4 regions of the Senegalia massiliensis genome follow, and region 1 is predicted to be linked to each of the others. Evidence: riboswitches for the same ligand, from Rfam matches in the RefSeq annotation. Region 1 holds a riboswitch; each other region holds the start of a gene.
The links. Region 1 has a riboswitch for cobalamin ahead of D3Z33_RS01550 (YitT family protein). Riboswitches for the same ligand answer to the same signal wherever they lie in the genome.
Positions count from the first base shown of each region.

Region 2: it holds a riboswitch for cobalamin, as region 1 does, so the genes downstream of both, D3Z33_RS06410 (sirohydrochlorin chelatase) here and D3Z33_RS01550 (YitT family protein) in region 1, are expected to answer to the same signal.
Region 3: it holds a riboswitch for cobalamin, as region 1 does, so the genes downstream of both, D3Z33_RS06480 (cobyrinate a,c-diamide synthase) here and D3Z33_RS01550 (YitT family protein) in region 1, are expected to answer to the same signal.
Region 4: it holds a riboswitch for cobalamin, as region 1 does, so the genes downstream of both, D3Z33_RS17090 (DUF4430 domain-containing protein) here and D3Z33_RS01550 (YitT family protein) in region 1, are expected to answer to the same signal.

Region 1 is NZ_QXXA01000003.1:54,731-58,272, forward strand. It holds gene D3Z33_RS01540 (sensor histidine kinase) at 1-266, opposite strand, end outside; gene D3Z33_RS01545 (response regulator transcription factor) at 273-947, opposite strand; gene D3Z33_RS01550 (YitT family protein) at 1,192-2,040, opposite strand; cobalamin riboswitch at 2,413-2,597, opposite strand; gene D3Z33_RS01555 (anaerobic ribonucleoside-triphosphate reductase activating protein) at 2,668-3,348, opposite strand; gene D3Z33_RS01560 (ribonucleoside triphosphate reductase) at 3,354-3,542, opposite strand, start outside.
Region 2 is NZ_QXXA01000006.1:126,993-130,534, reverse strand. It holds gene D3Z33_RS06420 (cobalt-precorrin-6A reductase) at 1-544, shown strand, start outside; gene D3Z33_RS06415 (hypothetical protein) at 573-803, opposite strand; cobalamin riboswitch at 1,322-1,498, shown strand; gene D3Z33_RS06410 (sirohydrochlorin chelatase) at 1,651-2,016, shown strand; gene hemA (glutamyl-tRNA reductase) at 2,041-3,279, shown strand; gene D3Z33_RS06400 (precorrin-2 dehydrogenase/sirohydrochlorin ferrochelatase family protein) at 3,269-3,542, shown strand, end outside.
Region 3 is NZ_QXXA01000006.1:138,372-141,913, reverse strand. It holds gene D3Z33_RS06490 (histidine phosphatase family protein) at 1-451, shown strand, start outside; gene D3Z33_RS06485 (hypothetical protein) at 726-1,205, shown strand; cobalamin riboswitch at 1,279-1,455, shown strand; gene D3Z33_RS06480 (cobyrinate a,c-diamide synthase) at 1,564-2,925, shown strand; gene D3Z33_RS06475 (ECF transporter S component) at 2,912-3,424, shown strand; gene D3Z33_RS06470 (AIR synthase related protein) at 3,429-3,542, shown strand, end outside.
Region 4 is NZ_QXXA01000004.1:288,475-292,016, reverse strand. It holds gene D3Z33_RS03720 (efflux RND transporter permease subunit) at 1-1,668, shown strand, start outside; adenosylcobalamin (AdoCbl) riboswitch at 1,710-1,855, shown strand; gene D3Z33_RS17090 (DUF4430 domain-containing protein) at 1,944-2,342, shown strand; gene D3Z33_RS03710 (hypothetical protein) at 2,344-2,841, shown strand; gene D3Z33_RS03705 (hypothetical protein) at 3,040-3,542, shown strand, end outside.

The DNA of each region.
Region 1 (3,542 bases):
TGATTATTTTTAACTAATATATCAAATCCCTTTGCAACTGGAGAAAATTTTATATTTTGAATTTCAGATTTATCCCAGTTATTTTCCCTATAACTATTTTTTATTAAATCTACAACATCATCTACTCTATTCTGCTTTTGGCTTGTTAAATATTCATCAAATTTACTTGAAAGAGTAATATTTGATATTATAGCAATTGTTATAACTGCTATAAGCGATGCTACTATCATAAGTATCGTTATTCTACCTCTTAGATGATTTAACATGTTTTATCACTCCAAAAATTTATATCCAACCCCATATACTGTTTTTATATATTTATTGCTTTTATCTTCTATTTTGTGTCTTAGATTTTTAACGTGTGCATCTATTGTTCTATCATAGCCTTCATAATCATAACCAAATACTTTTACGATTAATTCATCTCTTGTAAATACTTTTTGTGTGTTTTCCACAAACAATTTAAGTAAATCAAACTCAGTTTTGGTTAAATCTATAATATCATTTGACTTAGTAACTTCTCGACTCTCAAAATTAATATTTAAGTCCCCAATAGTTAAAATATCATTTTTTACATCATTTTTTTCTATTCTCCTAAATATTGCTCTTATTCTAGCTAAAAGTTCCTTTGGACTAAATGGCTTTACTATATAATCATCTGCACCTATATCTAGGCCATTTATTCTATCTTGCTCCATAGATTTTGCTGTAAGCATTATTGTAGGAACTTGTGACTTTTCTCTGATTTTTTGTAATATTTCTTCACCTTTTATATCTGGTAACATTAAATCTAAAATTAAAAAATCTATATTTTCATTTTCATATATATTAAATGTTTGTTTTCCATTATACGCAGTATATACATTATAACCTTCTTTTTCTAAATAGGCTTTTATAACTTCTACTATTTCCTTTTGATCATCTACTACTAAAAAGTTTTTTTTCATATTAACACCTCTATCCAAAGTAATTGTACAATAAATTTACTGAATTTAAAAGAAAAAAATATTGGACAAACATATAGTCGTCCAATATAGTCATAAAATATAAAGTTAAATTAATAATTATATATAGGATATAGCTACTAAAAACTTATAATTGACAATTTAGTCCATCATTTATCCCTATAATTTATAAAGACTTTATACTAAATTACTATTATTATAAGGTGATTTTAGTAGGTTATATTATCTAATCATTAAAATTAAATCCTTCTCCTAAAACTTCATGAACAAAACCTACTGTAATAAAAGCATCTGGATCTATGTCTTTAACATAACCTTTTATTTTTATATATTCCTTTCTATTTACAACAGTATTTATTATTATTTTATTTCTTCTTGAATATCCTCCATCTGCTGAGTATAATGTTGTACCTCTTTTAATATTCTCAATAATATATTTATTTATTTCTTTATTTTTATTGCTAATTATCATTATATTCATTTTCTTATTAAATCCGGCTATTACATTATCTATAACGTAAGCATTTGCTATAACTCCTAACAATGCATATAAGCCTAGCTTAGGTCCAAAAGTTAATCCAGCAAATATTGTTATAACAAAGTCAGCTAAAAGTAATGCCTTCCCTATGTCTAAATGTAAAAATTTGTTTATTATTTTAGCTACCACATCAGTTCCTCCTGTAGATGAGTTCTGATAAAATATTATCCCCATACCAATTCCTTGGATAATAATACCATAAATAAGATTAATTAATAAATCATCAATTATAGCTCCATTTATAGGTATAATTATCTCTAATATATATATTGCTCCAGATAATAAAAAACTAGAATATATCGTATAACCTCCAAATTCTTTTCCTATGATTAGAAAACCAAGGGTAAATAAAATTATATTCGCTAATGTCATAACAATCCCTATGGGAATGATTGGAAATACTTTGTTTATTACCATAGCAAGACCGGTAACTCCACCTACAGCAAGATTAGCTGGAATTAGAAAAAAGTACAAACCAATTGCCATAATCAAAATACCAGTATTAATTAAAATAAATTTTTTTATATTAAATTTCATATTTTTTACTCCATAAATTATTTTCTTTTAATGTTTTAGTTAATATTTTACTAATAAATTTAGGTCCTTGTATCATTTTCTTTGTATGATAAAAGGCTGTTTTGCCTGTAATCCCTTGAACTATTACTCTAGTATTCTTGTCTATTCATATACCCATATTAACTCCTACCTTTCTATTTGGTGAATTTCATAATTATATCAATACTTAAATATTTCTTTTATAATACTCTTCTAATAACGAATATATCAAACTAATTTTCCTTAAAAACTTTAAAAAATAAAAAACCTTTCTAAAGAATAGAAAGGGATTATCAAATATAGCAGAATTAAACTGCCATTTAAATAACACCTCCCCATCCTCGTGAGTAATAATCAGCGTTGCTACTGTTGGCAGGTCTCCTGACTTAGGAATTACAAGCAATACACCTTCCCGTGTTTTCACACAGTGGTTTTAGTAAAACTCTATCCATTACAGTGGCGGGACCGTGTTGGTATTTCACCAAACTTCCCTTTTAAACAATTTCATTACAAATTGTACCAATAGTCTTAATATTAAATTTTAAGTAAAATATATCATCTTTATTTTTCATTGTCAATAAAAAATAAATAATATTTATCTTATTTCTTCTAACGTATTATACAAACATCAAATGAATTTTCTATAATACATTTAATTTCTTGTAGTTTCTCTAGTTTATAAGAATGATATTTATTTATTCCACCTAAAATTGTATCTCCATCTCTAAAGTTTTGTAAAATATATTTTTGAGAGCCATTTAAATGTTTAGCTATATCCAATATGTTATATTCACTTATCAACTCTTTACATACAGTAGTTCTAAATTCATAATCTATATTTGAGTTTTTTATTACCTTTATACTTTTTTTTATTTTATTTATATCAACTAAAGAATTAGTAACTTTATTATATTCACTAAATGAAGTCTTAATATCCATAGCTATATAATCTATAAGATTATCTTGAACTAATCTGTTAAGCATATCCGGATTTGTTCCATTTGTATCTAACTTAACATAAAAATTTTTATTTTTAATTTTACTAATTAATGTATACAACTCATTATATAATGTAGGCTCTCCACCTGTTATAGTAACTGCTTCTATATATTTTTTCCTGTTTTCTAAAAAAGTTAGTATATATGTTTCATCAATACTTTCCTTACTATTTAAAATATGTGAATTATGACAATATGGACATCTAAAATTACAACCTTTTATAAATAAAACTGTAGATATCTTATTAGGATAATCAATAAATGAACTTTTTTCCATTTCACATATATCCATAATTACTATATTACCCTTTCATTTTCTAGGCTATGTTGAGTATCAAACTCTAGCCTATCATTATATTCTTGCTTCTTACCTTTATTCCATGATTGAACTGGACGATGAAAGCCTACTACTCTAGTCCAAACTTCAGTATCTTCACCACATTGAGGACATTTGAATTGTTCACCTTTTATATACCCATGTTTTTC
Region 2 (3,542 bases), on a different contig from region 1:
AATTATAGTAGATGCGACACATCCATATGCAGCAGAAGTTTCTAAAAATGCCATAGAAGCATCAGAAGAATCAGATATTAAATATTTTAGATTTGAAAGAAAAGAAATAACTTATGAAAATATAGATAGATTTTCATCATATGAACAAGTAATAAAGTACTTAGAAAATAAAAAAGAAAATATAATCTTAACAACAGGAAGTAATAATCTAGATAAATTTAAAAATGTGAATTTTAAAGATAATTTATATATAAGAGTACTTCCTACAGCAAATGTAGTAAAAAAATGTACTGATTTAGGATTTTTACCTAAGAGGATATTAGCACTTCAAGGTCCATTTAGTACTGATTTTAATAAAGCTGTGTATGAGTTTTATAATATAAAGTATATAGTTACAAAAGATAGCGGAGATATAGGCGGTACAAATGAAAAAATAAAGGCAGCACTTGATATGAATATAAAGGTACTTTTAATAGATAGGCCACAGATAGATTATCCTAATAAGTATAATAGTATTAGGGAATTGATTGAGGATATAGAATGAAATGAAAAAACCCTTGCAAGGGTTTTTTCTAATTTAATTGTATATTATATCTATTTTTTGTAATTTCTTTATAATTCTTAGCCAACTCATCATATCCTTTTATTTCTAATATATGTATAGCTTTATTAAGAGAATTTTTATAGGTTTCTTCATTTTCACCAAGAAAATATTCAGAAACGATTTTTAAAATGTCAGACCCTTTCAGATAGAAATATTTTCCTTTATAATGTATAATTAAATTAATAAAGTAATTAATCACTTAAATTACCATAGTAAAAGGATTGTTTAAGTGTAAAATATTCAGAAAATTAACAATATCCTTAATTATAATTGTAGCATTAATTTGATCGATACCACAAGTAAATTATGCACAAGATGAAGACATATCAGAAACTATGCAATTACTAATGTTGAATTAAAATAATTTATTATCTTATTTTAATTAATACATAGAGAGAGGAGGATTGAAGATTTATAAGCCACCAATATAGTAAAAAATAATACCAATAAAAATTCAAGTTTTACAATTCATAGTGTAACTTATACAACAAGAAGAACACAATCTTAATCTGCAGATGTTTCTACAAGTATTCCCTATGGAGTACCTGCATATTCTACTTATTTATTATGTGTTTTTAGTGTAAGATAAATAAAATTATAAATATTAATTTTATTATTCAATTACGAATTAATCAATAAAAATACTTTTCGATTAATTTTTGATATACATTCTATTTACAACCCCTCCAACAAATGATATTATAAACTTACAAGAAAAACTGAATATTAAAATTAGGTTCATATTTATGATTAATAGGGAAAGAAGTGAGAGACCTCTGCAGCCCCCGCTACTGTAACCATAACGAAATCTCAAATCCACTATTCATTAGAATGGGAAGGAGAGAAAGTAGGATGATGGTAAGCCAGGAGACCTGCCTGATTTTACGAAGTAACCTTCGGAGGGAAGGATTTACTAGTATGAATATATTAGTATATTTAATCCTGCCTCTACGGTAGGATTTTTTTATTATTAATAATTATGTATGATAAATATAATAATATAAACCTATCTATTTAAAAATAAAAATGAAAGAAAAGGTGATATAATGAAAAAGGGATTGTTAATTATAGGACATGGAAGTAGATCAAATGAAGCAAAAAAAGGATTTTCTGATATGATAGATATCGTAAAAGAGAAAACAGATAAGTATATTATAAAAGGCGCTTATATGGAGATAAGTAGACCTTTTATACCAGAAGTAGTAGAAGAAATGGTTAATGAAGATATAAAAGATATAACAGTAGTACCTTACTTTTTATATGAAGGAATTCATATAAAAGAAGATATACCTCATATAATAAAAGAGTTAGATAATAAATATGAAGAAGTTAATTTTAAAATATCTAAACCATTAGGAGTTGAGCCAGTTTTAGGTGATATATTACTTGAGCGTGCAGAAAGTGTTAATTAGAAATAGGATCAGGAGTTGATATCTATGAATATTTCAGTAGTGGGAATAAATCACAATACAGCAACAACAGATATTAGAGAAAAGGTAGCTTTTACAGATAGTATGAAAATAGAAACTACAACATATCTTTTAGATAGTGGAGTAAAAGAATGTATTATACTTTCTACCTGCAATAGAAGTGAAATATATATATATAGTGAAGATGGAAATGTAGATAGGGATATAGAAGTAGTTAAAAATATTTATAGAAAAAAGTCAGATATAAAGCAAATTGATAAATATTTTTTTGTAAAAAAAGAGATAGAATCAATTTATCATTTATATGAAGTAGCAGCTGGTTTAAAATCTATAGTACTTGGTGAAGATCAAATTTTAGGACAAGTAAAAGAAGCACATAGGCTAGCTATGGAAATAGGCGGAAGTGGCAAAAGATTAAACAAGTTATTTAGAGAATCAGTTACTACAGCTAAAAAAGTAAAGAAAGAACTTAAAATTTCAGAAATACCTCTTTCCATAAGTTATATAGGAGTTAAATTTTTAAGAGAAAAAATTGATTTAAAAGGCAAAAAAGCACTTATTATAGGATTAGGAAAAATGGGAAATCTAGCTCTTAAATACTTAGAAGAAGAAGATTTAGATGAGATTTTCATGTCAAATAGAAGTCATGATAAATTATATAAAATAAAAGAATTATATGAAAATGTAACTCCAATTGAATATGATGATAGATATAATATTATAAAAGATATAGATATACTCATAACAGCAACAGCCTGCCCTCATCATATAATAAGGAAAAAAGATATGAAGAAATTAGAAAAGAATTTATATATTTTAGATCTTGCACTACCACGTGATGTAGAAGAGGATGTAGAAGAGCTAGAAAATGTAAATCTTTATAATATAGATAATTTAAAGGAAATCTCAGAAAAAAATGAAGTTAAAAGAAAAGAATTATCCAAAAAAGCTAAAAGTTTAATAAATGAAGATATAATTAGTTTTAAGAATTGGATAGATACTTTAAAAGTAGATCCTATAGTTAAAAGTATGAGTGATAAATGTGAGGAAATAGAGAAAAACACCTTAGAATATATATTTAGAAAAATAGATTTAAGTTCAAGAGATAAAAAAATAATGGAAAAGATAATACATTCTTCATTTAAAAGAATAATTAGAAATCCAGCAATTAAATTAAAGCAAATAAATGATAAAGAAAAACTAGATAATTATATAGAAATGATGTCAGATATTTATGAGTTATAAAGAAGAAACTTCATTTTATCCAATTATGTTAAATTTAAAAGATAAAGATATAGTAATAATAGGAGCAGGAAAGGTAGCTCTAAGAAAAGCTAAAAATTTAATGGAATATGGGGGAAAACTAAGTATTATAAGCCCTAAAATAGAATCTGAGTTTTATAATTATAAAGATAAAATTAATATAATAAAAGATAAGTATAATAAAAAATATATTTTAAATTCTTCAATAGTAATAGCAGCAACTGATGATAAAAAGTTAAATAGAA
Region 3 (3,542 bases), on a different contig from region 1:
TGATGTGGATTGTATTTATACAAGCCCTATGACAAGATGTAAGATAATTGCTAAGAGTATAAGTGAAAAAATAGATACTAAATTAGACATAGTAGAAAATATAAATGAATTAAATTTCGGTATATTTGAAAATAAAAATTATAAACAAGTAGAAAAACTATATCCAAATGAATGGAGAAATTGGATAGTTGATTATATTAATTATGCTATACCAGAAGGAGAATCATTAAGGGATTTATACACAAGAGTAGAAGAATTTTTAAATATTCTAAAGAAAAAAGATGGAAAATATTTGCTAGTTACTCATGGTGGAGTTATTCAAACCATTATAGCATTATTACTTGATTTAGATATAGATGATAGATGGCATTTTAAAGTTTCAGAAGGAGCATTAGTTGAAATAGACTATATAGATGATTATGGAGTTCTAAAGAATTTAATTAATTATTAGTAAAAAACCTATTAATAGGTTAAGGAATATAATATTAGATGAAAAAACAAGTAAAAAAGTAATTACTTTTTTACTTGTTTTTTTGTTTTGATTAATTATTAGAGAGATTCTTTCAATTTAATATAATAAAAGAAGGGATTTAAAAACTTTTATAGAATATTTTATATGTTGAATATTTATTAGTTTTTGTTATACATATTTTAAATTCAATTGATATAAGGGGATTTATATGAATTCGTTAGATCTTATAAATAAGATTAAGTGGAGGTTTGTGATGAAGAAATCAATAAAAACATTACTGATATTTATTTTAACTATATTTTTATCATTTGCATTAATGGGATGTTCATATTTAAGTGAAAAGAAAGGTGAAGTATACAATGATAACCATGAAATAGCTTCAGGTGAGGATAGTGCATTATTCATAAAAAGCGTAGAAAATAATATGGGTAATAATAAGTCATTAAAATTCAGTAGCTTTTCTGGAGTAAAAACGTTATGGAAAATTGAATCACAAGCTAATGGGAAAGTAATACTAGATTATGATATAGAAGTGACAGAAGGTGATTTTAAAATAGTATTAGTTACACCAGATAAGGATATAGTAGAAATTTATGAAAAGGATATAGCAGATAATAAAGAACTTAAATTAGAATCTGGTAAAAGTCAAATAAAAATGGTAGGAAATAAAGCTAAAGCTAAAATAAAAATAAATATTAACTATGAAGGTGATGTGAAGATAAAGAAGTTTTAATAAAAATCATAAGAGAATAAAAAATAATATTTACATCTATATCTACAAATGATAATATATATTTAACAATAAAAATCGAATATTAAAATTGGGTTCATGTTTATGATTAATAGGGAAAGAGGTGAGAAACCTCTGCAGCCCCCGCTACTGTAACCATAACGAAATCTCAAATCCACTATTCATTAGAATGGGAAGGAGAGAAAGTAGGATGATGGCAAGCCAGGAGACCTACCTGATTTTTTAAAAGTATGCCTTCGGAGGGAAGGGATTGCTAGCTTGTAAATAATATATTTATAGCTGTAAATCTAATCCTACTTCGAAGTAGGATTTTTTATTTTGCATAAAAAGAGGTGATGAATTGAAAGGTATAATGATAGCTGGTACAAATAGTGGAGTAGGAAAAACTACTCTAAGTCTTGGAATAATGAAGGCACTTACAAATAGAGGTATTACAGTTGCTCCCTTTAAGGTTGGACCTGATTATATTGATCCAAAATTTCATGAATTTGTAACAGGGAATGCTTCATATAATTTAGATAGTTATTTACTAAATAAAGAATTAGTTACAAATCTATTTAATAAAAATTCAAAAGACAAGGATATATCTATAATTGAAGGAGTAATGGGGTTATATGATGGTTTTGGAATAGAAAAAGACAATGCAAGTTCTAGTCATATAGCAAAAATACTTAAATTACCTATAATACTTGTAGTGGATGGAAGAGGAATGTCACTTAGTTTAGCAGCTTTAATATCAGGATATAAAAATTTTGACAAAGATATTAACATCGCTGGAGTTATTATAAATAATGTATCAAGTAAAATGCACTATGATTTACTTCGTACAATAGTAGAAAAAGAAAATAATATTCCGTGTCTTGGATATTTACCTAAAAATTTAGATATATCATTAAAAAGTAGACATTTAGGATTAATACCAGCTGAAGAAGTAGATGAACTAGAAGAAAAAAGTGAAAAATTATCTAAAACCATAGAAGAAACTATAGACTTAGATAAGTTATTAGAAATATCAAAACTGGAAGTTATAAAAACACAAAACTATATAGGTATAACAAAAAAATATGATTTGAAGATAGGAGTATTTAAGGATAAAGCTTTTAATTTTTATTATAAAGATAATTTAGATTTATTAGAGCAACTAGGCATAACTCTTATTCCTATAAGTCCAATTAAAGATGAAAAATTACCAGATGTAGATGCTTTATATATAGGTGGAGGATTTCCAGAAGTTTTTAGTAATGAATTAGAAACAAACAAATCATTTAGAGAAGACTTAAAAGAAATATTAGAAAAAGGACTTCCTTGTTACGCTGAGTGTGGGGGACTTATGTATCTTACAAATTCAATTTATGATTTAGATAATAATAAAAGTGAAATGGTAGGATTTATTGATACAGATAGTCATATGACAGAAAAACTTCAACGCTTTGGATATATTGAAATAGACTTCAAAGGTATAAATATAAATGCTCATGAATTTCATCGCTCTATGATTAATAAAAATGATGAAATAGATTTCTTATATAATATATCTAAAAAAAGAGAAGGCAAAGTATATAAAAGATGGAAATGTGGGATAAAGAAACAAAATACTCTTGCAGGATATCCTCATATTCATTTTTATAGTAATATAGAATTTTTATATTATTTATTAGATTATATTGAAAATTTTAAGGGGGAGAATTATGACAAATACTAAAACTTATGAGAAAATTACTACAACAAAATTAACTTATTCAGGAGTACTTATAGCATTATCTTTTATAGGAGCTATGATTAAATATCCTGGAACAACCATTGCACTTGATAGCATGCCAGGATTTTTTGCATCAATTTTTTTAGGACCAGTATATGGCGCTGTGGTTGCAGGCTTAGGTCACCTTTTAACTGCTATGACTAGTGGCTTTCCTCTTTCCTTACCTATGCATTTAGAAGTTATGGCACTTATGGCATTTACAGCATTTGTATTTGGAAAAGTGTACATAAAAGGATTTAAGATATTATCAAATGTAGTAGCTATAATATTAAATGGACCTATTTCAGCTTTTATAGCAGGAATATTGGCGAGCATTTTAGCATTGCCGTTTTCAGGTATGGCTTTATTCATGGCAATAGTAATACCTTTAACATTAGCATCTATGTTAAATATAATAGCAGCTTCTACACTTTTTGAAATTATAAAAAAGAAAGAGAGATAGTTTTATGAATTCCACACAATTTAGAGATTTGACTTTTATAGATATAAATGAAAATGACAAATTAATAATTTCATGTGATTCTGCTGGAGGTATAGGAAATAAAGAAAAGGATATCGTA
Region 4 (3,542 bases), on a different contig from region 1:
CTACCTGGTGAGGCGGGAGAGTTTGCAAAATCTTTACCACAAGTAGTTATTATAGCTTTAATTGCATCATATATAGTTTCTATAACAGTAACTCCTGTACTTGCAAGTTTACTTCTTAAGAATAGTCATAGAAAAGTAAGAGAACGAAAACACTTTAAAGGATTATTAGAAAATACACTTTTAAAAAGCATGAAATATACTAAAACTACATTTTTAATTGTATTAGTATTAATAATCATAGTAGGTTTTATGCTTGTAAATATGAGGCTTGAAGTATTTCCTTATGCAGATAATAATATAGCATATATTGATATAAAAGCAGAAGAAAATAACATAGATCAAACACAGCAAATTGTAGAAGATGTAAAAGAAGTATTAAATAATAGAGATGATATAAAGGAATATACATCATCAATAGGAGGGCCAATACCTAAATTTTATATAACAAATCCTCCTTATTTTAAATCTCCTGATTTAGGGCAAGTAATGTTTAGATTTAATGAAGAAAAAATTGCTGAATATAAAAATAAGAAGTATTTTGCATATGAACTCCAAAATAAGCTAAATGATAAAATAGAAGATGGAACAGTGACAGTTAATCTACTTGCACTTACAAACCCAGGACCTGATATTGATATAACCCTTTCTTCTGATGAATTTAAAGATATAGAAAATGTAGCAAGTAATATAAGGGAAGAAATGGATGATATGAAGAGTTTATATAATATTACTTTAGAAGAATCCTCTGTAATAAAAGAATATGAGATTATTCCAAATAAAGAAGAAATGTCAATATTAGGACTTACTAGTTATGATATACAAAGACAAGTAAATCTTGCATTGAATAAAACTCAGATTGGTGAAGTAAATATAGATGACGAAAGTAAAAGTATTTTGTTATATGCAAATCCAAATAGTATAGATGAATTACAAAATACACCTATTAAATCACCTAATAGTCAACAAATATTACTTTTAAAAGATGTAGTAGAAATAGAAGAGGATACCAGGTTAGAAGAATTAAATAGATTTAATAGAAAGCCATTTATCAAAATAACAGCTGAAGTAGATCCTGATAAATCTACTTTAGTAGAACAAAACAAGGTTGAAGAAATAATAAATAATAAAAAAACAGATGATATTAAAGTTACATTTGGAGGAGAAAAAGAAATCTTTAAAAAATATTTAAGTGGACTTGGTATAGCCGCACTTATAGCACTTGTAGGAGTATATTTAATATTACTTCTTCAATTTAGATCCATACTTCAACCACTTATAATACTTATAACCGTACCATTATCTGTAATAGGAGTAGTTTTTGGAGTGTTTATATTTAGACTACCTCTTACATTTACAGTAGGACTTGGAGCTGCAAGTCTTATAGGTATTGTTGTTAATAATGCAATATTAATAATAGAATATATAAATAGAGAGAGAGAGAATGGAAGAAGTATAAAAGAGGCTTGTATAGAATCAGCGAAAAAAAGGTTAAGACCAATATTATTAAGTAGTATTACAACGGTAATAGGTCTTATTCCATTAGTTTTATCTGGCAGTTCATTTTTCACACCACTAGCTGTAGGACTCATGGTAGGTCTTATATTCTCAACACTTCTTACTCTTATTGTAATACCAATAGCATATAATAGTCTTGTGAAAGAAAATTAGAATTGCTTTTTTATATAAATTGTAGTATTATATAATTAGTTAAATAATATGAAGTATAATTTGAGGGGAAACAGGTTAAAATCCTGTACGGGCCCGCCGCCGTATGGTATAAATATATACTAAGTCGGAATACCTTAAATTATATAAAAGCACTTGAAACTTCACGTGGAAATGAAGTGGTGTGGTATATAAAATGATTTTATTAACCCTTCCACTTCGATAGTGGAAGGGTTTTTTTAGACACATTAAACACATAAATATAAGGAGGAATTATAGTGAGTAAAAAAAGTTTAATAATTGTTATAGCTTTAGTTTTAGCATTAGGGCTTGTATTTGCATATCAGACTTTTTTATCTCCAGAATCAGTAGAAGGAGCTAAGGAAGTAAAGATACAAGTAATAAATGAAAAAGAGGATGTAGATAAGACGTTTACCTATAACACTGATGATGAATATTTATTAGATTTATTAGAAAATAATAAAGATGAGATTGGTGTAACTCTTACAGATTCAGATTTTGGAAAAATGGTTACTGCTATGATGGATTATGAAGCAAAAGAAAGTGAACAAGAATTTTGGCAAATTCAAGTAAATGGTAAAGATGCAGAAACAGGTGTAGCTGAAATACCACTTACAGATGGAGATAAATATAAATTTGAGTTAACTAGTTATTAATATGAAAGTAAGAGATCTTGTATTAATAGCTATATTAAGTGCCACTTTAACTGCATCTAAAATGGCATTGTCCTTTGTGCCTAATGTAGAAATTGTTACTTTACTTTTTATAATTTATACTGTAGTTTTTGGATTTAAAAGAGCTATTTTAGTTTCAATAATATTTTCTACAACTGAAATATTTGTATGGGGTTTTAATACTTGGCTAATAGGTTATTATTTGATATGGCCAATATTAGTTATAATAACATCAGTTATTAATTATAAAACCCAAAATGAATATATATATGCAGTTTTAGCTGGTATATTTGGTCTCTCATTCGGTTTGTTTTTTGCTTTAACAGAATCTGTATTTTATGGAGTTGGTTATGGAATAACTTATTGGATAAGAGGGCTATTATTTGATATTATACATGGTTTTTCAAACTTTATATTAGTACTAATATTATTTAAGCCTATAAAAAATATTATAGAGAAACAAGGTGCTAGATTTAATTAAAAATCTTTTTCTTATAGTTTATTCTCTTTTGCATAGGGAATATATTCTATAAGAAAGAGGTTTTTTGTTATTTAATATCTTTTTTATAAATTAGCAGTAATAACTAATATACTCAATAAAGATAAAGTATAAATTGAAGTATATAAGTAATAAATAAAAAAATATTGGATAAATTAAAATAAACAAGGTGGTGAAAATATGAGTGATGACTTTAAAGTAAAAGAAGATAATTACAATTACGCTTTATCAATCATAGAAAATATGGATATAGAAAATGTTGAAAATTCTATGCAAAAGATATATAGATTTCAACAAGTAATACAAAAGACACTTGTTGAAGGGCATGATTATGGAAAAACATTTTATGGTTCATCAAAACCTTCTCTATTAAAACCTGGTGCTGAAAAAATACTTATGTTATTAGGAATATCTAGTGAGTATGAAATAATTGATAAAGTACAAAATTATGAGGATGGTTTTTTTGCATTTAGTGTAAAGTCTATATTAAAGAAAAATGAAAAGATAGTTACAGAAGGCTTAGGGCATTCTAATAGTAGGGAGAGAAAATATCTAGGTGGTAGACAAGATATATATATGTTAGGAAATACTTGTCTTAAAATGGCTAAGAAAAGAGCACTTGTTGATGCAACATTGACAGTTGCTTCACTTTCAGATATATTTACTCAAGATATGGAAGATAT